Regions from separate parts of the Neobacillus sp. GCM10023253 genome, predicted to be linked through region 2. Evidence: riboswitches for the same ligand, from Rfam matches in the RefSeq annotation. Region 2 holds a riboswitch; each other region holds the start of a gene.

Evidence for each region. Region 2 has a riboswitch for cobalamin ahead of ACFPA1_RS04415 (hypothetical protein). Riboswitches for the same ligand answer to the same signal wherever they lie in the genome.
Region 1: linked by a shared signal. The riboswitch ahead of ACFPA1_RS18815 (ribonucleoside-diphosphate reductase subunit alpha) and the one ahead of ACFPA1_RS04415 (hypothetical protein) in region 2 are both predicted to bind cobalamin.
Region 3: linked by a shared signal. The riboswitch ahead of ACFPA1_RS08340 (ABC transporter substrate-binding protein) and the one ahead of ACFPA1_RS04415 (hypothetical protein) in region 2 are both predicted to bind cobalamin.

The regions. Positions count from the first base shown of each region.
Region 1 is NZ_JBHSHV010000015.1:33,198-41,438, reverse strand. Features, by position in the region: gene ACFPA1_RS18820 (ribonucleotide-diphosphate reductase subunit beta) at 1-386, opposite strand, end outside; gene ACFPA1_RS18815 (ribonucleoside-diphosphate reductase subunit alpha) at 402-2,690, opposite strand; cobalamin riboswitch at 2,829-3,030, opposite strand; gene ACFPA1_RS18810 (OsmC family protein) at 3,117-3,569, opposite strand; gene ACFPA1_RS18805 (hypothetical protein) at 3,746-4,147, opposite strand; gene ACFPA1_RS18800 (LLM class flavin-dependent oxidoreductase) at 4,441-5,442, opposite strand; gene ACFPA1_RS18795 (hypothetical protein) at 5,570-5,713, opposite strand; gene ACFPA1_RS18790 (hypothetical protein) at 5,752-5,889, opposite strand; gene purU (formyltetrahydrofolate deformylase) at 6,008-6,907, opposite strand; gene ACFPA1_RS18780 (Rieske 2Fe-2S domain-containing protein) at 7,039-8,016, opposite strand; gene ACFPA1_RS18775 (solute carrier family 23 protein) at 8,199-8,241, shown strand, end outside.
Region 2 is NZ_JBHSHV010000003.1:833,406-840,275, forward strand. Features, by position in the region: gene ACFPA1_RS04405 (bifunctional 3,4-dihydroxy-2-butanone-4-phosphate synthase/GTP cyclohydrolase II) at 1-1,180, shown strand, start outside; gene ribE (6,7-dimethyl-8-ribityllumazine synthase) at 1,199-1,666, shown strand; cobalamin riboswitch at 1,804-1,997, shown strand; gene ACFPA1_RS04415 (hypothetical protein) at 2,384-3,430, shown strand; gene ACFPA1_RS04420 (DUF4430 domain-containing protein) at 3,433-4,101, shown strand; gene ACFPA1_RS04425 (ECF transporter S component) at 4,101-4,682, shown strand; gene ACFPA1_RS04430 (transglycosylase domain-containing protein) at 4,699-6,801, opposite strand.
Region 3 is NZ_JBHSHV010000006.1:189,043-197,283, forward strand. Features, by position in the region: gene ACFPA1_RS08335 (FecCD family ABC transporter permease) at 1-234, opposite strand, end outside; gene ACFPA1_RS08340 (ABC transporter substrate-binding protein) at 231-1,211, opposite strand; cobalamin riboswitch at 1,379-1,569, opposite strand; gene ACFPA1_RS08345 (hydantoinase B/oxoprolinase family protein) at 1,817-4,006, opposite strand; gene ACFPA1_RS08350 (hydantoinase/oxoprolinase family protein) at 4,008-6,152, opposite strand; gene ACFPA1_RS08355 (glutaminase) at 6,952-7,950, opposite strand; gene ACFPA1_RS08360 (M20 family metallopeptidase) at 8,054-8,241, opposite strand, start outside.

The sequences.
Region 1 (8,241 bases), on a different contig from region 2:
AAAATATACGAATAGGATTCATTGTGGATTGCCTCTTGCTGGGCAATCACTGCAAAAATTGCTTTAAAGCTGGAATCGGTCACATAATCCATTACTTGTGTCATCGTTGGTGTTTGCAGACTGTCTAGTGATGCTAGCTGGGTATTGATCCGCAAAAATACATCTTTTTCAATGTCACTAAGCAGGTCCCATTGTTTTATGTCATCCTGCATATTAATCTCTTGAGCTTTCCAAAAATTTGATAACAAAGTTTGATATAAATCATACATCTGCGGATAAGCAATATCATTCCAATTCAGCAAACCCGACGACTGGCCATTGATGATGCCGGTTGACTTATTGGGAAACTCTGGATTCAAAAGTTTAATTTTTTTCAAAAGTTTCATCTCTATTTCCTCCTGTCAGCTATGACAAGCTTCGCATTCTTCGATTTCCGTTTGCGAAGTGCTTCTAACGTAGTACGTCGTCTTCAACCCCTGCCTCCATGCTTCCATATGAAGGTTTAACAGTTCTTTCGCCTTGATATCATGTCGGACATAAAGGTTAAAGCTGATTGCTTGGTCAATATGGCGAGCGCGGGCAGCATTTTGTTGAATGCTCCACTGCTGATCCAGCTCGTGCCTTGCCCGGCGGTAATAGAGATACGTTCGATGGTTCAAATCCGGTGCTGTTACTTTAAACTTAAAGTTTTTCTTTTCCTCCGCGAATTCAACAGAGTAAATTGGGTCAATACCGTCGGTTGAGCCTCCAATTTTAGCTGTTGATGAATTCGGAGCGATGGCCATCAACCAGCCATTCCGGAGCCCGTGCTGAGCTACCTCCTTTTTTATCTCCAGCCACCGTTCAGAGCGGTAATTTTTACGCTCAAAATACTCCCCGGTCTGCCACTCCGAACCATGGAACTGACTGTAAGCTCCTTTTTCACGGGCCAATTCCATTGAGGATCGAATGGTATAGTAGGCAATCTCCTCATAAAGCTCGTCCGCAAATTCAACAGCCCGCTCCGATTCCCAGTGTATCCCCTTCAACGCTAAAAGATGATGCCATCCAAACGTACCGAGACCGATAGCCCGGAATTTTTGATTCGTCAGCTGCGCCTGTCCTACCGAAATGGTATTTAAATCAATGACATTATCCAGCATTCTGACCTGGATACGGACCAAACGCTCCATTACCTTAGCCGGGACTGCTTTTGCAAGATTAATAGACGATAGATTACATACCACGAAATCACCAGGTTTTCGAACAATTACTACATTTCCTTCTTGATCCTGGTATTCGTTAACAATTTTCGTCGCCGACATATTTTGCGTGATTTCCGTACAAAGGTTGCTGCAGAAAATCGATGTGCGGCCCTTTCCTAATAGATGTTTATTGGGATTTTGCCGGTTGACTTCGTCCCGATAAAACATGTACGGGGTCCCTGTTTCCAATTGCACCATCATGATTCGCGCCATAATCTCCATAGCCCTATATGTTTTTCGCGGCAATAAGGGATGGTTAACAGCCTCTTCATATTTATCCCTAAAATATTTCCGGTCAATTTCATCATAAAAATCCTCTAGCCCTAGCGGATTCCCATCGGCATCTTTCCAGCCCATTACCTGCTTCACTTGATGAGGACAAAAGGTATGCCACTCGCCGATGCTTCTGCCATCCCCATCGGTCTCCTGCAGTTTTTTCATAAAAAGATCCGGCACGCAGACTCCTGTAAAAATATCATGTGCTTTCCGGCGTTCGTCCCCATTGTTCGTTTTCAAATCCAGAAATCCGTTCATCAAATCCTTATGGAATAAATCCATATAAACGGCAATCGCGCCCTGACGCTGCCCTAATTGATCAACACTTACTGCAGTGTCATTAACTAGTTTGATCCATGGTACAACACCAGAGGAATTTCCTTTAAATTTCTTAATATCAGAACCCAGTGCCCGGACTTTTCCAAAGTAAATCCCAATCCCACCGCCATCTTTGCTCAATCTAGCAATATCCCAATTGTTTAAATAGATGCCATCAAGCGAATCGTCCACCGTATCAATGAAGCAGGAAGACAGCTGGCCAAAGCTTTTTCCGGCATTCGCCAAGGTGGGTGTGGCTACAGTCATGTATAAATTGCTAAGTGCCCAGTAGGCTTCCTTCACAAGCTTTAATCGATGGTCCTTGTCCTCATTTTTCATGATTGTCATGGCAATGATCATGAAACGTTCCTGCGGTAGTTCGAAAATGTTTCGATTATGGTCCCGGGCAAGATAACGGTCTGCCAATAGGAATAACCCTATGTAATTAAATAACTCATCCCGCTCAGGATTAATCTCTTTCGCTAATTCCTCTATTTCCTCTTTCGTATATAGATTTAATAGGTCACTAGAATAAATCCCTATACTACTTAAATGTATAATTAAGCCGTGTAGATCCCCATATTTTAGTGAAGAATCATAGCCTCTATTCTCTGCTGCATGAATATAGAGTTCATACAGATATAAGCGGGCCGCAACAAAAGTCCAATCCGGCTGGTCCATTGCAATTTTGTTGACTGCATATAATAATCCCTGCTGATTTGCCTCCAATGCTGACCCATCCAGCTCCATGATTTGTTTTTGCAGCTCCATCGTATCCACTCCGTATTTATCGGATGCCTGCCTAATCGTCTCAAATACTTCCTTTATTTCTGTCTTAACCTGTGTGGTCATGTCACTTTCCTCCTAAAAAAATAAAAAATCCGCTCCGGCGAGAACCGAGCGGATGAAACGAGCACACAACAAAAGGGAATAACCAGGCCATGTCTTCCTTTTGTTGCCGTCGTTTCCTCTTCTCAATCCCCGAAGAAGTTGAAACATCTTAAGAAAGACAGGTCTCCTGACTTATGCATCACTCTACTCTAAGCCCTTCCCGTATAAGCACCTATTTTCATAAGCATTCTTATACAGTGGTTTGCTCATTTCGTCAGCATTTACAGTTGCGGGGGCAGTTCCGGCATCACACCGGATTCCCTATTAAGCCGTGTTCGGCATCTTCCCTTAAGGCTAACACAATATATAGTTTTCGATTTTACAAATCAAACAACATATAGAAAAACTAATATCAATATTAGTACATGCCCATTTTTTGGTCAAGTATTATTTTCCATCAACAACAACATTTGGTTCAACTGAAAAATTGATGCTCGGCCGCAATGTTTGCGAAATAAAGCAAGCTTTTTCAGCTCGAACTGCAATCTCTTGCAATTTTTCTGGAGAGATTCCAGAGTCACTACTAATATAAAAAACTGGGCGATGGATAATTTGTTTAAACTTCAATTTACCATCCTCCCTGTCGACAACACCCTCAGAAACAACCTCGAGTTTTTCTACCTCAATTTTTCGATTCCCCAGCATCGCCCCTAGTGTAATCATATAACAATTATTGGAAGAAGAAATAAGCAGCTCCTCTGGATTTGAACCGATTCCTGGACCCTCCATATCCGCCGGTGCCGAAACAGCGATATCAAGACCACCGTTTGTCTGAATATGCCCCTTCCCATTCCGATCTCCCTGCCAGCTGCCATTTACTTTAAAGTGAAAACTTTCCATTTTGCAAATACCCCTTTATCATTTTTTATGAAACCATCCTTATTAACCTTTCAACAAAAATTCCGAAAACCCTGCAAAAAATGACAAAAAGGAATCTTACACTTTTCAATGTAAAATTCCTCCAATTTTCCCTTTAATGTGCATGGTGATTATGATGGCGGTGGAACATTTGATGATTAGAATCCACTGCCATGATCAAAACTCCTAAGCCTATCTCCACAATCCCAACAATCATTAAAATCGGCAATAAACCGCTTCCTGTTCCAATCCAATAGACTTGGGGCCACAATAAACAGGACGAGTGCCAAGCCAAGCAGCAAGGTCGCTGCTCCTGCGAACCGATGAAGCTTAAATGCTGGAATTGCCGCCAATAAACTGCCTACTCCAATCACTGTCAACAAAACGATACCGGGAATGAAATAGTCCCTGAATGGAGTATTTTTCAAGAGCTCAACTGATAGCTTGAAACCATCTCCATCGGGCGCCACAATCAGCCCCAGTCCAACCGCAATCGCTGCAGTCCCCACCAATGTCAACACTATGCCGGCCATGTTGGATAAAACCTTCGTTTTGTCCATTTTCTCCATCTTCTTTCGTTTTGATTTGGAAAAATCGTATGGCGAATCAAAATGGAGTATTTTTCCTATCTTTATTTTACACTTATATTTGAAAAATCGTAATATTAGCAAGAAATACGTCGCAAAAAATTCTTATTTGAAACATAACCTTTTCCGCATTCTCATTTTTTTAATGACATTTTGTGTACCACCTCCTAATTTCACATTTTTCCATTATTCTATTACAAATTTGATTATAAAAAAAAACGCAAATATGCTGCGGCTACCCGCAAGATATTTGCGCTTTTTATTTCCTATTTCCCGTCCACAATTTCCTTTAATATCTCATACGACCGTTTTTGTTTTTCAACATCATAGATATAGGTAACAGCCATAAGTTCATCCACATTATATTTTTCCTGAAATGCTGACAACTGCTCCCGGACGGTCTCTTTACTTCCCAACATCGTCATTCTGGACATGGACATCACCATTTCCTTCTCCATTGGAGTCCAAATTTGTTCCATATTTTCAACCGGCGGCTGCAATGGCATGCGGGAACCGCGAACAACATTTAGGGAAAATTGCCGCATCGTAGTTGATAAGAAACTTGCTTCCTCGTCTGTTTCGGCAGCAACCACGTTTAAACAAACCATCATGTATGGCTGATCCAAATACTCAGACGGCTGGAACCGGCTGCGATAAATCGAAATCGCATCCTCCATGTATCTTGGCGCAAAGTGGGAGGCAAAAACATATGGAAGTCCCAGACTTGCCGCCAAGTAAGCAGAATCTGTCGAGGAACCAAGAATATAAATAGGGATATTCGTTCCTGCCCCAGGATATGCACGGACATAACCTTGCTGGTCTTCAGGTCCAAAATACGTTTGCAACGCTTTAACATCATCAGGAAACGTAAAGACAGAATCATTTTTCGAACGTCTTAGTGCATTTGCTGTCATCATGTCTGTTCCAGGCGCGCGGCCGAGACCAAGTTCAACCCGCCCCGGATAAATGGTTGCCATTGTTCCGAATTGTTCAGCAACTACCAAAGGGGAGTGGTTCGGGAGCATAATCCCGCCCGAGCCCACGCTAATTTCATTTGTATGTTCTAAGGTATGTTTTATTAAAATGGCAGTTGCAGAACTGACCAGCGTCGGGGTGTTGTGGTGCTCCGCAATCCAATAACGTTTATATCCCATTTTCTCAACTGACTGTGCTAAATCCACCATTGCATCAATCGCTTGTTTCGAATCCTGTCCTTCCCGAATTGGGGCAAGGTTTAATACGGAAACTGGTATATGAATATTTGTCATTATTTATAAGTCCTTTCTTTAAACAGATACACTACTATAGTAACAATGACAGTTTAGGAACAAAAATTAAATGCTTATACAAAAAGAAAAAGGTGCCGCACCATCCCGACACCCTTTCCCTTCAAACTTAATCGTTATTATTCTTCTGCTGTATTGATACATGCTTTGGAGGTTTCGGATAACCCGTTTTTCCTGAATCGTCCGGACCAGTCAGGGTATTTCTTTGATCCAAAACCTTTCCTGAATACACAATTGGATTCTTATCTGCCATCTTTTTTCACCTCTATTTTTTATAGGAATCAGGTAAGTTTAAACTTTATTTCCCTTTTCACCATATTTCATTCTTCTCTCCGCTTCGCTCATCCGGTTTTGCGGCGGCTTGGTTTTATTGAGTGCCTTCTTTAATTCCACCGTTGCATCAACGTTTGTGTTATATTTCTTATCCATGAAAATCACTCCTTTTCGTTCTTATTATGAACTGAATTGAATGCTTCATTCTTCCAGACTAACGCAAAAAAAGCCATCCATTATCACGGGATGGCTGTTAAGAATATATAACTACGCATTAAAAGACAATCGTCTTATTCTGATGGACAATAACCCGGTCTTCTAAATGCCATTTGACTGCACGCGCTAAAACACTCCGCTCGATTGAACGGCCGATTTTCTTTAGTGCCTCCACATTCGAACGGTGGTCAACCCGGGCAATATCCTGCTCGATAATAGGCCCCTCGTCCAAATCATTGGTCACATAATGGGAGGTGGCCCCGATTAATTTTACACCTCGGCTATATGCCCGTTCATACGGCCGCGCTCCAATAAAGGCTGGCAGGAACGAGTGGTGGATGTTGATAATTTTATTCGGGTTAGCAGCCACAAAGTTTGGTGTCAAAATTTGCATATAGCGGGCCAGCACGATGACATCAATATCATGTTCTTTGAGGAGCTGCAGTTGCTTGGCTTCAACCTCCGCACGAATGTCTTTATTAGCAGGAATATAGTAGAACGGAATATTCAGTCCTTCGACCACATCCCTAGCCTCTTCATGATTACTGATGACAAGAGCGATGTCTGTCAACAAATCACCGCTTTGCCATTCCCATAAGAGTTCAAGCAAACAGTGCAATTCCTTTGACACAAAAATCGCCGTTCTTTTCACTTCAAAAACTGGTCTAAAGCTCCATTCCATTGAAAACTGCGCAGCTATCTCTACAAATTGCTGTTTCATATCCTTAGCTTTATCTTTTAAAGAGGGGCATTCAAATTCAATTCTGATGAAAAAACGCCCGCCCTCTGGATTAGTAGAATACTGATTTGACTCAATAATATTTGCATTGTAGGAAAATAAAAATTGCGAAATGGCGGCCACAATACCAGGTTGATCCGGACAACTGACTAATAGCCTGCCGCGATTTTGATTCTTCTCTTGAAATTGTTCTAGCTGATTTTTAAAAAACGAACTCATAATAGCTACCTCAACCCTCATTTTAATTATTGTGAATTATTATACAATTTAAAGTGAGGCTTTGTCACTTCTAAAATTACTAGAAAACAAAAAAGGCGGCCACCCCTAAGGTTCGGCCTCCCAATTTGTTCTTAAGCAGTCCCCAGCACTACGCCAAGTTTTTTTAAATATTGCCGATAGGCAATGCTCATACGGTCACACACAAGTGAAAGCTCCACCTGCAGATCAAGCGGCAGCTCCTCTGGCTTTTGATTTTCAACAATCGGCTTATCCTGTGCAAAAATCAAATTTTGGAACTGGACGATTTCTTCATCAGATAAACCTGGATCATAGTTAAAAGAAAGAATTCCATAGGCAATGGATTTGTTTTCATCGACCGGACGAATCGTTAATAGAATCGTCATTTCTTGATTCGTTTCCCTATCCTTTTTCGTAAAAAGTACGGTAAATGGCCGTAGAATTTCATATGTGTAATAAACATATTTAGGTATCCCCGATCCATCCGGATCCGGCTGGTAAATGGCAATCTCATCTGAATAGATGCGATCTTCTTCCCAATGCACCTGGTAATCACCGATTTCCCGGTGGCTAGTATCTCCTAAGTATCCTTCATGGACAACTGCCAAATGGCCAACATCTAAAAAGTTTTCAATAATCCGCGGTGGCTTTGCTGCTACCTCCTGAGGTCCCCAGATAACATTGCGGTATTCTACTGCCTCCGCTTGCGGGTAGGAAAAAAGCTCCGGAGTGTTATCGGCAAGATTGATCCAAATGAATCCGTACTTCTCGATACAAGCATATTTAATAGCCTTGGCTTTCTTAGGAATAGCACGACCTTCCGGCAATTGTGGAATAGAAACACATTCTCCGCTCGTATTATATTCCCACGCATGGTAAGGGCACACCAGACAGTCATTTTTCACTTCGCCAAGTGAAAGGGCTGCACCCCTGTGGATGCAAAGGTCCTTAAATGCATGAACGCCTTCACTTGTCCGAAATACGGCAATCCGTTCGCCCATTAATATAACTTGAATCGGCTTCTCCCCTACATCGCTTGAGCGGCAAGCGACCAGCCAATCTTCCTGCAATACCTTATCAGTTACCAAAATTGTATTCCTCCTGTCTTTCAACTCACCTTTATTCTATATACAGCGAGCTCAAAGGTCAATAAAAACACGAATAAAATTTTATTTTTTTATAATAACGTTCGTCTTTTTTGTGTACATTTTGTGAATACTCCTATATAATCTAGTTGAATATACCTTTGAATACGAACGAGGGGGATTTATCCTTGGAAAAACAGAATAATATTATTGTAGGTGTAGATGAGAAAA
Region 2 (6,870 bases):
TGAAGAAGCAATCGAAGAATTGAAACAAGGGAAGGTTATCATTGTTTGCGACGATGAGGACAGGGAAAATGAAGGAGATTTCATAGCGCTTGCCGAAAAAACGACTCCTGAGGTTATCAATTTGATGGTAACGCATGGGAGAGGCCTTGTCTGTGTTCCGATTGAGGAAGAATTAGCAAAAAAACTGGATTTAATGCCGATGGTAGCGAACAATACCGACCCGCATGGGACTGCTTTTACAGTCAGCATTGATCATAAAAATTCTACAACAGGTATTTCGGCCTTTGAACGGTCTGCGACAATCATGAATTTGATTGATCCTCAGTCAAAAGCTGCCGATTTTAAACGACCTGGCCATGTTTTTCCGCTTATCGCTAAAAAAGGCGGCGTCCTTAGAAGAACAGGTCACACAGAAGCAGCAGTAGATCTTGCAAACCTATCTGGAGCCAAGCCTGCTGGCGTCATTTGTGAAATCATGAATGAAGACGGGACGATGGCCCGGGTACCGCAGCTAAGAAAAATCGCCGATAAGCTAGGCCTGAAAATGATTACGATCAAAGATCTAATTGAATACCGAAATCAAAAGGATAAATTGGTAAAGCGGGAAGTGGAAATCAAGTTGCCGACTGAATATGGCGATTTTAAAGCAATCGGGTATTCAAATATGGTAGACGACAAAGAGCATGTTGCTCTCATTAAAGGTGAAATTGACCCGGAGAAGCCAATTCTGGTCAGGGTTCATTCGGAATGCTTAACGGGTGATGTTTTTGGGTCTTACCGCTGTGACTGTGGTCCGCAGCTCCACGCCGCCCTGATGCAGATTGAACAAGCCGGAAATGGTGTGCTGTTGTATATGCGCCAGGAAGGCAGAGGCATCGGGCTCCTTAATAAAATGAAGGCCTATCAGCTTCAGGAACAAGGCTATGATACGGTAGAGGCAAATGAAAAACTCGGCTTTAAGCCTGATTTAAGGGATTATGGAATTGGTGCACAAATTTTAAGAGATCTTGGTATCAGAAAAATGATGCTATTAACGAATAATCCGCGTAAAATTAAGGGCCTAAAGGGCTACGACCTGGAAGTCGTCGAGCGGGTACCGCTGCAAATGGAAATGAGACCCGAAAATGAAAGCTATTTAAAAACCAAACATGATAAATTAGGCCATCTGCTTCATTATTAAAAATACGGAGGAATAGAAATGGGACATATTTTTGAAGGAAATTTAGTTGGTACAGGACTGAAAGTCGGAATTGTAGTAGGACGTTTTAATGAGTTTATTACAAGCAAATTATTGTCTGGGGCACAGGATGCTTTAAAGCGCCATGGAGTGAATGAATCTGATGTGGATGTCGCGTGGGTTCCAGGCGCATTTGAGATTCCATTAATCGCTAAAAAAATGGCAGACAGTAAAAAATATGATGCAGTTATCACACTAGGTACAGTTATCCGTGGTTCCACACCACATTTTGATTTCGTATGTAATGAAGTCGCTAAAGGAGTATCCCGCATCACGCTTGATACTGGCATTCCGGTTATTTTTGGAGTATTAACCACAGATTCAATCGAGCAGGCAATCGAGCGGGCTGGTACAAAAGCAGGCAACAAAGGCTGGGATGCTGCTTCTGGCGCCATCGAAATGGCCAACCTAACAAGAAATTTTGAATAACAGAAGGCCAAGGGGGCACCTTTTTAGGGTTGCTCCTTGCTTGTTTAATTCAATAAATTGATTTATAAAAAAGAAAGCAAAAACAAAAACATGTACAAATGAACCAGACTTTTACTATAATAATAACAGCATAAAAAAATAATCTTTAAAAAACAGGTGCTAAAGTCTTAAAACAAGACTCTTAGCTTAATAGGGAAGTTGGTTAAAAGCCAACGCGGTCCCGCCACTGTAAATGGGAGCAACCTATACGATGTCACTGTCTTAATAGATGGGAAGACATAGGAAGCAATGACCATGAGCCAGGAAACCTGCCTGTTTTTAAACACAAATGCCTACGTGGATAGGAGAGTGTTAAGCAGGAAACGTCACTCGTTTGTTACTTAGCATACATAACACCTCCTCCTAACTGATAGGAGGATTTTTTTATGCCAATTTTGGGGTAAAGATAGAAAGGGAGAGAAGAAATTGAAACTAACCAAGATTAAATCAATCATGTTAATTGGTGCACTGGCCCTTTCGCTGCCAATTAATGTGTACGCCGAAGAGAATGTTTCAGACCAGATTCACAAGACAGCACTGCATGTTCAATCGTCAGTATTAGACTCAGATTGGCATATAATAACTCTCGGTAGAGCAGGTAAGCTGACAGCATCTAATAAGACAGCTTATCTTGATAAGTTAGATGTTCGTTTAACAGGAGATGTGAAGGGTACTGAATTGCATAAGATTATATTAGCACTTCGTGCACTAGGGGAAAACCCGCAAAATTATAAAGGTCAGAACCTAATTAATAAGGCTTATAGTGATACAACATTAACCTCTACAACAGCTTATATCTACGCTTTAATCGCTTTAGATTCAGGTGAGTACGATATTCCAGCTGATGCACTATGGACTAAGCAGAAGCTGATTGATAAGATTACAGCCTCTGATCTGCCAACAGGCGGATGGGCAGGCTGGGATGGTACGGCTAGCGTTGATTCTACAGGTATGGCGCTTACCGCCTTATCTGCCCACAAAGAAGATCCTGTTGTAAAGGCTGATATTGATAATGCTGTAAATTTCTTAAAGACTTCAGAAGGTGCTAACGCGGAATTCGGCGATTCTTACAGTGGTGATAACGCCAACTCTACCTCTCAAGCAATTATTGGTTTATCATCAGTAGGAGTTGACCCGACCGCAGGTGATTTTGTTAAGGGGTCAACTAATCCAGTTAAAGCATTGCTGTCATATAAGACACAGCCATGGGAAGATGGTTTTAAATGGCTGAAAAGTGAAACAGCCGAAAACTCAATGGCAACTGAACAGGCATTTCAAGCGCTAGTAGCATATGACCTATTTAAGAATGGTGATAGGCTTTTTCACTTCGCTGCACCACTGCCAGTTGAATCAACACCAGCCCAACCATCAACACCTGCTCCAACACCAACAGTAGTAAACAACAATAATTATGTGACTGTTACGCCGACAACAGACGTTTCAAAATTACCTGTCCCAGAGTCAACGAAAGAGGTAATTAGAGAAATCATTACAAACAATAATGCTGGCACAGCTGGAGCTGCAGGAAATACATCTTCACAGCCGCAAGTGATAGTCGTCCAGCAGCCTGCCGCGGTTCAAACAGCAGCGGGTGAACCCAAAGTTGAGGTAAAAGTTGAAAAAGAAAGTGGTACCATCAATTCCAATAACCTTAAGGTAGGAGGCACTACCGCATTTATTGGGGCACTGGCTTTAGTTCTTAGAAGAAAGTTCTTGGGGGTGTAACCATGAAAGGCTGGCAGAAAATCATCGGTGATATTGCATCATGGCTTTTGGTTATCGGCGGGATTGGCTATGCTTTATATGGCTATACTCCGGGCAAAACGATTACAACAACAACAACCACCCCACAGGTTAAACAAGTCCAGCAGGATCAGCAAACCGCTGCCGAAACTGTAGAGAATGTGGAAGGGATTGTTTCAAATGCAGAAGCAACGTCATCTGATACCGCTGGAAAGAATTCAACCGTAAAAGTAATTACTACTCAGCCTGTAAAACAAACTTCAACGGTAACGCAGCAGCCAGCGGGCAGTATGGCACCAGCATCTGCACCGGTCGAAGAAAAAAAGCAAGACACAGTAACTGTTTCAGTAAAGACGCCTGATGGCTATTTAATTGCACCGCGGTCAGTTGAAATAAACGATCAAACGAAAGCGGCTGATGTTTTAAAACAAGTCTGTCAAGAGGCCGGCATAAAGCTGGAAACTACTGGTTCAGGTGCCACGCTATATACAAAAGGTATTGGCGGCTGGCGTGAGTTTGACAAAGGGCCATACAGCGGATGGAGCTACAGAATAAATGGAGTCAAAGGAGACCGCTCATCCGGCGTAAAGGATGTTAATCCTGGCGACACATTAGAGTGGAATTATGTTGTTGATTATAGGGAGGACAAGTGATGGAAAGCGTTCTTTCCATATTTAGGCCCAGGGTGCGGAACCTTTTAACGTTAAGAAACATGACCTTGATGGCGTGCTTAGCAACCTTGAGTATTGTTGGCAGGATTTATATGGGGATGATTCCAAACGTCCAGCCATCAACGGTTATAATAATTTGCTCTGCCTTGATTTATGGAGTAAGGTTTGGTCTGATTATTGCAGTTCTGACGGTTTTGGGTTCAAACCTGGTGTTGGGCTTTGGTCCTTTTGTTGTTATGCAGCTGATAGCATGGGGAGCAGTTGCCGTTGTATCGGGCGTAATTGGAAGGTTTTATGAGAAAATTCCCCATCTGCTTTTATCGGTATACGCCGGTTTTACCGGGCTGTTTTTTGGATTCATGGTATCCTTAAACGTTTTCATCATTGGCGGCCCGGCTGCTTTTTGGGTTTACTACCTAAGAGGGATCCCGTTTGATTTATATCATGCGGCCGGCAACTTTTTGTTTTATTTAACTCTTGGTCCAGTCCTGCTAAAGCTTTTACAAAGGCATAAGGAAAAAACATTTCATCAAAACCCAATCGAGTTAACAGATGATAAATAGCACGCCAAGCGGCGTGCTATTTTTGCATACTCTGCAGTTTTTGAATCAACGAGTCGACCTTTTCGCCAACATTATAGAGTACTTCCTCCAAACCCTTTTTCCATTCAGGTGCTTGTTCTTTTATCGTGTTCCCAATCTTTTTGGCACTATCATTTAATTCTTTACCAATTTCTTCTGCCTGGTCTTGTATGTTTGCAGCAGGGTTTGTTTCCCCGGCTAGCTTAGCATTTATGGACACAACATCAAAATTTTCTTTTGGAAGAGAGGTTGTTGATGTTCTCATGATTTCTCTAAAAATAGGCACGACATTTGAAGAACTTGAGCTTGGCAGGTAGTGCTGGCGGTCCGTTTGGTCAAAACCAATCCAAATGGCCCCTACCAGATTTGGCGTATAGCCGACCATCCACTGATCCTTCGTGCCGTTTATATCAGCAAACGGAAGCTGAGTTGAACCGGTTTTCCCGGCAATTTGTACTCCCGGGATGCGGGCTTTTTGACCTGTTCCAGATTCAACCACATTTAGAAGAATGGAGGTCATTTCATTTGCCACCTTTTTGGAGGTCACTTTGGTTGTTTTAGCTTCCCGCTCAGCAATAATATTATCTGTTGGGCCGACAATTTTTGTAATCAAATGGCTGTCCTGACGCTTCCCGCCATTTGGAAAAACAGTGTAAGCATTGGCCATCTGCAGAGGGGAAACGCCTTTACTCATCCCACCAAGTGCAACTGCTAGGTTTCTATCTTCTTTTTCTACAGGAATTCCGAAACGTTTCAAGGTATCAAGCCCCTTGTTTAAACCAACCTGATCCAACAGCCATACGGCCGGAACATTTAAGGAGTCTTCCAAAGCCTTATACAAAGGAACCTTGCCCTGATATGTTTTTGTGAAATTTTCCGGCTTGTAATTGCCAAATGTAAGCGGCTCATCGACCAGCTCAGACGAATAAGTATAACCTTCCTCAAGAGCTGCTGTATAGACGGCCAACGGTTTGATTGAAGAACCTGGCTGCGCCTTTAATTGCGTCGCCCGGTTAAAGCCGCGAAACACTTGTTCACCGCGTCCGCCAACGAGGGCAAGCACACCGCCTGATGCTGGGTCCATCAAGACAGAGCCGCTTTGGACGGTTTCTCCCCCCATCCCTCTAGGAAACAAGGATTTATTAGCATAAACCTTTTCTAGGCCCGCCTGTAAATTTTGATCCATTTCCGTATAAATTCTGTAGCCTCTTGTTAAAATTTCATCCTGTGTCAGGCCGTATCGGGAAATGGCTTCGTTTAAAACAGCATCAACATAATAAGGGTATTTCCGCTCTACGAAGCTGCCACCACCGTCATGCAGGCGGATTTTTTCTTTTTTAGCCTGGCTGTACTGGGCTGTGGTTATCATCCCGAGTTCTTTCATTTTACCCAACACGACATCTCTTCGGTCCATTGCTCCCTTATAATTTCTATAAGGATCAAGATAATTCGGCGCATGCAGAAGACCGGCAATCATTGCCGCCTCGCTAATGGTCATGTCCTTGGCATCCTTATTAAAATATTTCTTTGAGGCATTGCCAATTCCCCAGGCACCGCTGCCGAAATAAACTTGGTTCAGATACATTTGCAGAATTTCGTCTTTAGTATAAACTTGTTCAATTTTTACCGCTAAAAATAATTCCTCAGCCTTCCGTTTATAGGTTCGTTCTGGCGAAAGCAGCGCGTTTTTGGTGAGCTGCTGCGTAAGGGTGCTTCCTCCTCCAGTAATCCTTCCGGCGAATAAGTTACCGAAGAAGGCACGGGCGATCCCTTGAATATCGAAACCGCTATGCTCATAAAATCGCTCGTCCTCTATTGCTACCACTGCATTCGGAACATATTTGGGCAGCTCTTCAATTTTGACACCTTTTGTCCGGTTTGTTGCAACATTTGAAGCAACATTGCCATTTTTATCATAAACAACTGTCGGTTGGCTAAGGCCTTCCTTTAATGACTGTACATTCGCTCTCGAGGCGAGCCAGCCAAAATATGAAATAGTTGAAAGCACGACTACTAGACAAATCAACAATAGAATTTGAGTTAAATGTTTCTTTTTCCAGAAACGGACGACTAATTCCCAGATTGGGCGCAGCTTGTCCATAATTATCTCCTAACCTTCGTGTGATTTTTTGCTTCTTCCTATTATAAATATTCAAGTTAAAAAAGACCA
Region 3 (8,241 bases), on a different contig from region 2:
CCCAACAAGAATGGCAAGAAAAACCCGTGGCAAACGAACTTTTAAAATGATTTGCTCAGCTGATTCAGGCCAGTTGGAATCTATGAGACTATGTAAAAAAGGCAGCTGGTGTAAGAGAATTCCCCAAACTTGCGAAAGCGGCAGATTAGCAGAACCAAGCGATAAACTAATGACCCCTGAGAAAAGAAGGAGAACGAAACCCGCTCCCCCCCATATTGCTAATCTTCTTTTCATTTCTTAAACGATTCCGGATAAATGGCTTCAGCGATTTGCTTCAGTGCATCTGTTATTCTCGGTCCAGGTCTGGACATAATATTTCCTTCGATCCCCGTCAGTCGACCTTCTTGAATAGCTGTAATCTTATCCCAGCCGCTTCTAGATTTAATTAATTCCTCTAGCGGTTTGCCAGACTTATCATCAACAACATTTGCGGAGTAGAGAATGACATCCGGGTTGTCCTGAATGATCTTCTCTTCATTGATGGCATTCCAGCCTTTCATATCTGAGGCAATATTAACGCCGCCAGCCATCGTAATCAGTTCATCCATAAATTCACCCTTGCCAACCGTCCAACCTGGAGAAAATTCAATATAGACTTTTTTCTTATCTTCTTCCTTAATTTTTGCAGCAGCTTCTGTTACTGTGCGAATATCCACCTTCATTTGTGCCACGAGTTCTTCTGCTTTTTCCTGAGTATCTGTAATGATACCAATTTGGATAATATTATTTAAAATATCCTCCATCTTTTTAGGCTCAGTTTTATATAACTTAAGGTCTAAACCACGAAATTTTTCAGCAATATCATCCTTCATTGAAATGCCACCGATTACTAAATCCGGATTAGCCGCTATAATGGCTTCCTCATTTGGCTTTGTCACCCCGCCTACTTTTGGCTTTGCCACTGCTTCTTTAGGGTAATCATCAAAATCAGATACACCGTAAATTTTATCGCCTAGGCCTAGAGCGAAAAGAATTTCTGTCTCCGATGGAGAGGTAGATACAATACGTTCCGGCGCCTTATCAAAAGTTATTTCAGTACCCGTCGCATCCTTCACTGTAAGCGGGTAAACGGTTGCTTTGTCCGTTACCTCTTTCGTTGCTGTTTCGGATTTTTGGTTTTTATCTGCACCTGAAGAATCTTTTGTTGTCCCACATGCGCTGATCGTCACCATCATTACTACAGTCAAAATTAATGCCAAAAACTTTCTCATTACTCAATTCTCTTCCCTTCGTTTATAGTTCGAGATGAGCTTGATATCTTGAAGTCTTTCCCATAACAACGAAAAAGCCCTGCTTCCATTCGGAAACAGGGCGCGCGAAAATCAGAAAAAATAAACATATTTATACTGATTATGCCGATCCTTTTCCGCGAAGGATTTCGTTGGCAAGCTTAATAGGCAGGTTTCCTGGCTTACGGGTAACATGACTTCCTCTCCTTCCCATTCCTTAGCTGGAACAGTGGTATTGCGAGGTTATCCCCGAATAACAGTGGCGGGACCGCGCCGGATTCACACCGGCTTCCCTTTTAACCTTATCCAATGATAAGGCACCTACTAGCTATGTCAGATTCAATTGGTCAAGCAAATTACTCAACTAGTATTATAGCAAATACTTCATGAGAAGCAAATATTTGGTTTAGGGATCAAGGAAAAGACCATGCTTACTAATTAAGAAAGGGGGCACATTTACTTCCTTCTATCATCGATTTGGGGAAAGATATTCCTAATTAAATTAACATAATATAATTATTGATTTAAGAAATAACGACTAACTGAGTCCAGTAAGCTGAACTCAGTTTGTAGTAACTATCTAATGATTAGTTTGTGAGGACATAATCGTTAAATTCTTTAACTTCTTCCGTTAACACGTCTTGTTGCAGCAAGGTGCCGCAGGAAGGACAAATTGCTTCGTGTAGTTCAGCCTTCCCAGATTCCCGGGGCTGGACATAAATCCCCAGTTCAGACATCGTTTCCACTAAATCAGCTTTTCGCTGTACGGCTCCTTCCTTCCAGTTCATATTGCTTTCGGACAGTTCATGATCGCAGAAGTTACAAGAAACTAATTTTTTGCCTGCTTTATGGACAAATTTTAACGGAACCTTTAATTTCTCCTGTTCAGAGACCTCAACTTCAGGATTCCGGCCGATCCGGTCACGACGAATGGAGCGGCGTTTTTCATGGCTTGCCTCTAAGTCAACTCTTCGTTCAGATGCATTCCAGATTACTCCATACGCTTTTTCAGCCAGATCAGGGGTAATATATTCATCCTGTAAATCTTTTTCCACTATCGCAATCGGACGCAATAACGGATCTCCGATTCCGGCCCCACCGCCTGTCACTTGCTTAAACACTGCCTTTGGTCCAAGAGGCATTCCGGCAATATGGTTGGGAAGGGTCGTATAATTGGTAAGCTCATTAGGAATTGGCAGACGTCCATGTTCAGCAATGAACTGGTTGATATCAAATTCATCAATCTTATTAAAAGAACTCGTTCCACCCGGGTATCCGCCCAGAGTGCCATGTGCAGGCATTTCGGCACAGGCGTTTTCAATGGTACCGAGTAATCCTTGATTGTTGTACGGCATCCAGGCATAATCCATTCCCTGACCGCCGCGATGATATCCGGGACCTCCGGAATTCACGTTAATTTTTCGGTAAAAATAAAACATCGGGTACAGCCCTTCATTTGTTTCCACATCAGGAATTCCATTATTCTGCTGCATTTCAAATGCGCCAATATCCAGTCCATCGCAGGTAGCCTGGGCACCCACACCGCCAGAACCGCAATCAAATGCAGGAAACGCTGTATACTGGCCATATTGATCCAACCCGACCCAAGAATTCCCCGGCCAATTGTTGTGACCAATCGCAGCAACCCGGTTCCTAAGCCAAGGATTTTCGCTGAGCTGCAACGCTTTAAAAATTCCCTCGTAAAAAGCTTTACCCGCTTTTCCTGTTGTTTCCATGTGCCCGCACGAAACAGGAGCCGGGATCACAGGGTTTACAATCGTTCCAGGCGGTCCGAGTTCAATTGTGAGCGGTCGCAGCATTCCTGCATTGACCGGGATATCACAGCCAATGGTCATCGCAATGACGCCATACAATCCTCCATAAATAGCACCTGGTCCCGCATTGATAAACCCATCTGCCTGTGGGGAGGATCCACTTAAATCAACATGGAGGTGATCTTCTTCCACTGTTAATTTACATTCCACCGGATAGAGATTATCTGCTCCATGACCATCGTACTCCACCCATTCTTTTGTGTGATAAACTCCATTTGGAATATCCCGGATGCGTTTGCGAATCGTTTGTTCAGCTAAATCCTTGTTAATTTCACAATACCGCTTGTAATCCTCTAAACCGTATTTATCTATCAGCGCATTAACCCTTCGTTCGGCGGTAATATTGGCGGCGATTAAACTTTTCACATCATTAATGACAGGGATTGGAAGGCGAACATTGTTCATCAGGATCCTTTGGATATCCCGATTCATTCTTCCTCTTTCCATAATCCGAACAGCAGGGAAGCTGATTGCTTCACTATATACATCATAAGCTGCAGGCGCCCATCCACCTGGCGACATTCCGCCAACATCGAGAACGTGAGCGTTAGAAAATGACCATCCGACCAATTCATCCTGATAAAAAATCGGTGAGATAATCCCAACATCCCCTTGGTGAATAGCCCCGGCGGAATAAACATCATTACAAATAAAGGCGTCCCCCGGATGAATATCCTCGAGCTCATATTCCCGTAAGACAGCTTGTACGCCAATTAACGAAGAGCCAATATGGGCTACAACGTAACCGGAAAAAGCAATATGTTCACCATTCACATCAAAGACAGCTGTGGAAAAATCCTGCGCCTCCGTTAAGACTGGAGAACCGGAAGTCCGCAATAGTGTGGTAGCCATCTCTTCCACAACACTTTTCAACCGTGATTGAATCACCTGGGCGGTAAATGCATCAAACTCTTTTTGTGGTTGGACTTTTTCCATTGCCATATTATTTGCCTCCTTGACCTTCGGTAACTAACGTTTTTTGTTCGTTCTCCACAGTTTCAAGTGTCAGACAATAGTTGCCATATTGATCCACCCTGATGTAGGCATCCTCAGGTATATAAATGGTGGTATCTTTTGCTTCAATGACGGCGGGGCCATTGACCTCCATTCCAGTATTTAAAAGTTCAGCCTTATAGATAGACACTACTTTTGTCTGCCGTTCCTGAGGCAAGTAAACTTCCCTTTCGGCTGTCTTGGCAGAACCTGTGATGGAATGGCTTCGGCTAAAAGTTTGTAACGATGGCTTTTGAATGGTTCCGATTCCGGTAACCCTAACATTTAATAGAATCGTTAAGTGATCGGCCCCATCCCATGATGTTCCAGTACCGTACAATCTTTCGTATTCTTCGGAGAAGGCTTTTGCCAATACAGCGCGATCGTCTTCGGTCAAGGACCGTTTTGGAAGCGGAATCGTCAACTCAAAGGCTTGAGTTCCAAATTTAAAGTCGCCTTCCCAAACAATCCTGATATCATTTTCATTAAAACCATTATCCGCCAAATCCTTCTGGGCAAGGGCGGTTAATTCAGCTAATTTATCGTTCAACGCATTGACATCACCATTTGCCAAATTCCAATTCACGGTTTGGACGTAGCTTCTGCTATAATCAGACCAAAGTAAGCCGTATGCCGAGAAAACCGAAGCATTATTTGGGATAATCACATTTTTGATGCCAAGCTCCTGAGCAATGGCCGCAATATACAAGGCCGATGCCCCGCCGTAAGAAATCATTGTAAATTCACGAGGGTCATGGCCTTTTTCAATGGAAACGGCCCGAACCGCATTGCTCATGTTCGCGATGACCAGATCAAATAGACCAGCGGCAGCTTCTACGGTTGGAATACCAAGCGGCTGGGCGATTTTTTCATCAATCGCTTTAATGGCTGCCTCTTTATTTAATTTAACGGACCCGCCAAGGAAATAGTCGGGGTCAATAAAATTGAGGGCAACCGCAATATCCGTTACAGTTGGTTCTGTTCCGCCGCGGTTATAACACGCTGGTCCCGGTTGTGAGCCTGCACTCTTTGGCCCAACTTGCGGGAGTCCCTGCTCATTCAGCCAAGCAACGCTTCCCCCGCCAGCCCCGATCGCATTGATATCAACAAGCGATAGGCCTGTATCAAGACGATTGACACGGGCACGGTGAATATGGGTGATTTCATTGTTTACAATAACCGAAGTATCAAAGCTTGTACCGCCCATATCGGCCGTAATGATGTTTTTCAATTGAAGTGCTTTTCCAAGACTGTTGGCTGCAACCACTCCGCCAACAGGGCCGGAATTTAAAAGGCTGATAGGCTTTTCACTGGCTTCGCTTGTTGTGGTAATTCCTCCGGTAGATTGAATCATTCCTACAGGAACTCTCAATCCCCTTTCTGCTAGCCGTTTTTCTAAGCTTGTCAGATATTCACGGGCCCCTCTTGATGTAAACGCATTCAAAGTAGTGGTTACCATTCGTTCATATTCCCGGGACACAGGGTAAATATCGGAAGAAACCGAAACAAATAAATCCGGGTACATCTCATGAATGATTGATTTCACCCGTTGTTCATGACTTGGATTGCGGAAAGACCATAAGAAACAAACCGCAATGGCTTCAACGCCTTTTTCCTCAACCAAATAACGGATTTGCTGCCGTGCCTGATCCTCGTTCAATGGGACAACCGCTTTACCTGAGTAATCAACCCTCTCCCAAACCTCCGCAATACAATCTCTTTGAACAAGCTCGGGAGGCGGCACTTGTGTTTGTAAATCGAATTCATTCGTCCGTGCAGAACGGGCGATGCGCAATGTATCTTTAAATCCTTGTGTCGTAAGCAGGCCTACCTTCATGCCCTTTAATTCGGCAAGCGCATTTGTCACAATGGTCGTCCCATTCACAAACACTTTCGTTTGCCGGAGGAGCTCGGAAACACTTATGTGCAATTCTTCATTGCATATGCGTTCTAATGCATGAATGATTCCTTCAGGGTAATCGTCCGGTGTGGTAAATGCTTTTGATCGAAAAACTTTCCCCTCTTCGTTCACAACAACTAAATCGGTAAATGTTCCCCCAATATCGACGCCGATACTAAATTGATGGTTAGCCATTAGTGATTCTCCTTTGCACATTTTTAGGACTGCTTTTTACAAAGATTTTAAATAAACATAAAAGATATATTCCGCTAGATTGAAACTCCCGCTCCCACCTCCTTAAATGTCCAACTCTCATAATTGCCCCCTCATTTATAACCAGTATTGATTTAATAGATTATGGTACAAAGTCAATCTAAATCCTTGTCTACCCTTCCTTAGGTCAGTGGATTTTTCGTTATCAAAAAGAGGGACGGCAGATTGAGACAGCATTAAAAACCGCACATGATGCAGAACTTTAATTTCCGCCAGTTTTCGGTCGATAAACCTATTCCCATCAATTGGAACGTCAAATACACGATCAATTCTACTTCTTTAAAAATCAGGTTATGTAAGGATATTAAATGATCCACAAATTGCTTTGGAATTTTTTTCTATTGCCGGTTGAAATATGCTTTTGCTTTTCTGAAGGTGGGAATTTTTGAAATGCTTAGAGGTTAAAGAGGTTGTATTTTTAAATGAACGTTCATTTTTTTAACTTTCACTCACTTTATCATTTTAATTACAATATTCTGAAAAGTCAATATTTTATAGGGTCATTTCACTGAAAACTTTTCTACAAAATTACTTAATTTATTTAATATTAGACCAATCAAAATTCTTCCAAACTTTTATTAAAGAATCCTAGCGAAATAGAGTAGGCGCATGAAGAATTTCATGCGCCTCTCACAGATCCGTACGTGCATAAATGAACGGCTTATCCAAGTTTTGCAACATATCCTGGATATAAAGCCCTAGTTTAGAGTGCATGATAGCATCAAAAAATACTTAAATCCCATTCTCTTGCTATGTGCTTTAACAACATCTTCCCTGCAACGCTATTTCCACATTCATCTATTGCTGGACTATATATTCCAATACCAAATCCATCCGGAAAAGGAGACTTCTGAGTACTGGCATGGGCCGGAACGGCAACCATGATACCTCCTGAAACTCCGCTCTTGGCGGGTAAACCGATATGAGCTGCAAATTTACCAGAAGCGTTATACATTCCGCAGGTAACCATCAATGCTTTTGTTAATTTGGCAACTTCTTTTGGAAAAATCTGTTCCCGTCGAATTGGATGGAATCCATCGTAAGCAAGAACTAAACCAATCATAGCTATATCCTGGGTATTTACCTCCACAGAACACTGCTTTAAATAGACCTCTAAAGCTTCCTCAACAGTTGATTCTAAAAATCCTGTCTCTTTCAAGTAATAAGCCAAGGCTCGATTACGATGAGCCGTTTGCCATTCCGACTGAAATACTTCCTCATTGATGGACGGGCGTTTTCCTACCATCTTCTCAAATAATGTCAAAAACGATTCGATTTTTTCAAGTGGTGATCTTCCTCCAAGCAAAGAAGCTACAGTAAGCGCACCCGCATTAATCATAGGATTAAAAGGTCTTCCCGGCTTGTGAACTTCCAACCGAATAATCGAATTAAACGCATCTCCAGTTGGTTCTACATCTACTCTATCTAGGACATATTTAGTACCGAAGTCTAAACAGGCAGCAATAAAGCTAATAACCTTCGAAATACTTTGTAAGGTAAAAGTGGCTTCACACTCTCCGGACTTTAAGACCATTCCATCCGGTCCTGCCATCGCAATTCCTAATTGAAATGGATTCACCTTGTCTAAGGCAGGAATATAGGAAGCACATCGACCACCATTGGCATAGGAACGAAAGTCCTCAACCCATTTATCTAAATTGACCATATTCCTTTGTATTTCAAATGTTTTATCTTGATCATACGGAATTGCAACAGCCATGGTCCATCTTTCCTTTCTTTAGATGCGAAATTAAGGGCAACCACAATAAGCGGGGGTTGTTTTCATCCCCCACTTATTGTTAGTTGAACATATTTTTATAACCTTACTTTTGTACACAGACCGCCTTTTGAGGTCGTACCACATCTTCAGGAATGAGAGAAACATATGGTTCCCCTTCCAAGCGTTCTTTCCATTCTGCTTTCGCCTGATCAATAATATCTTGATTCTGCATAGCTTCGATGGCTGTGCATGCAATCACTTTTCCCGCTTGAAGCATGCCTTTGTGGCCAA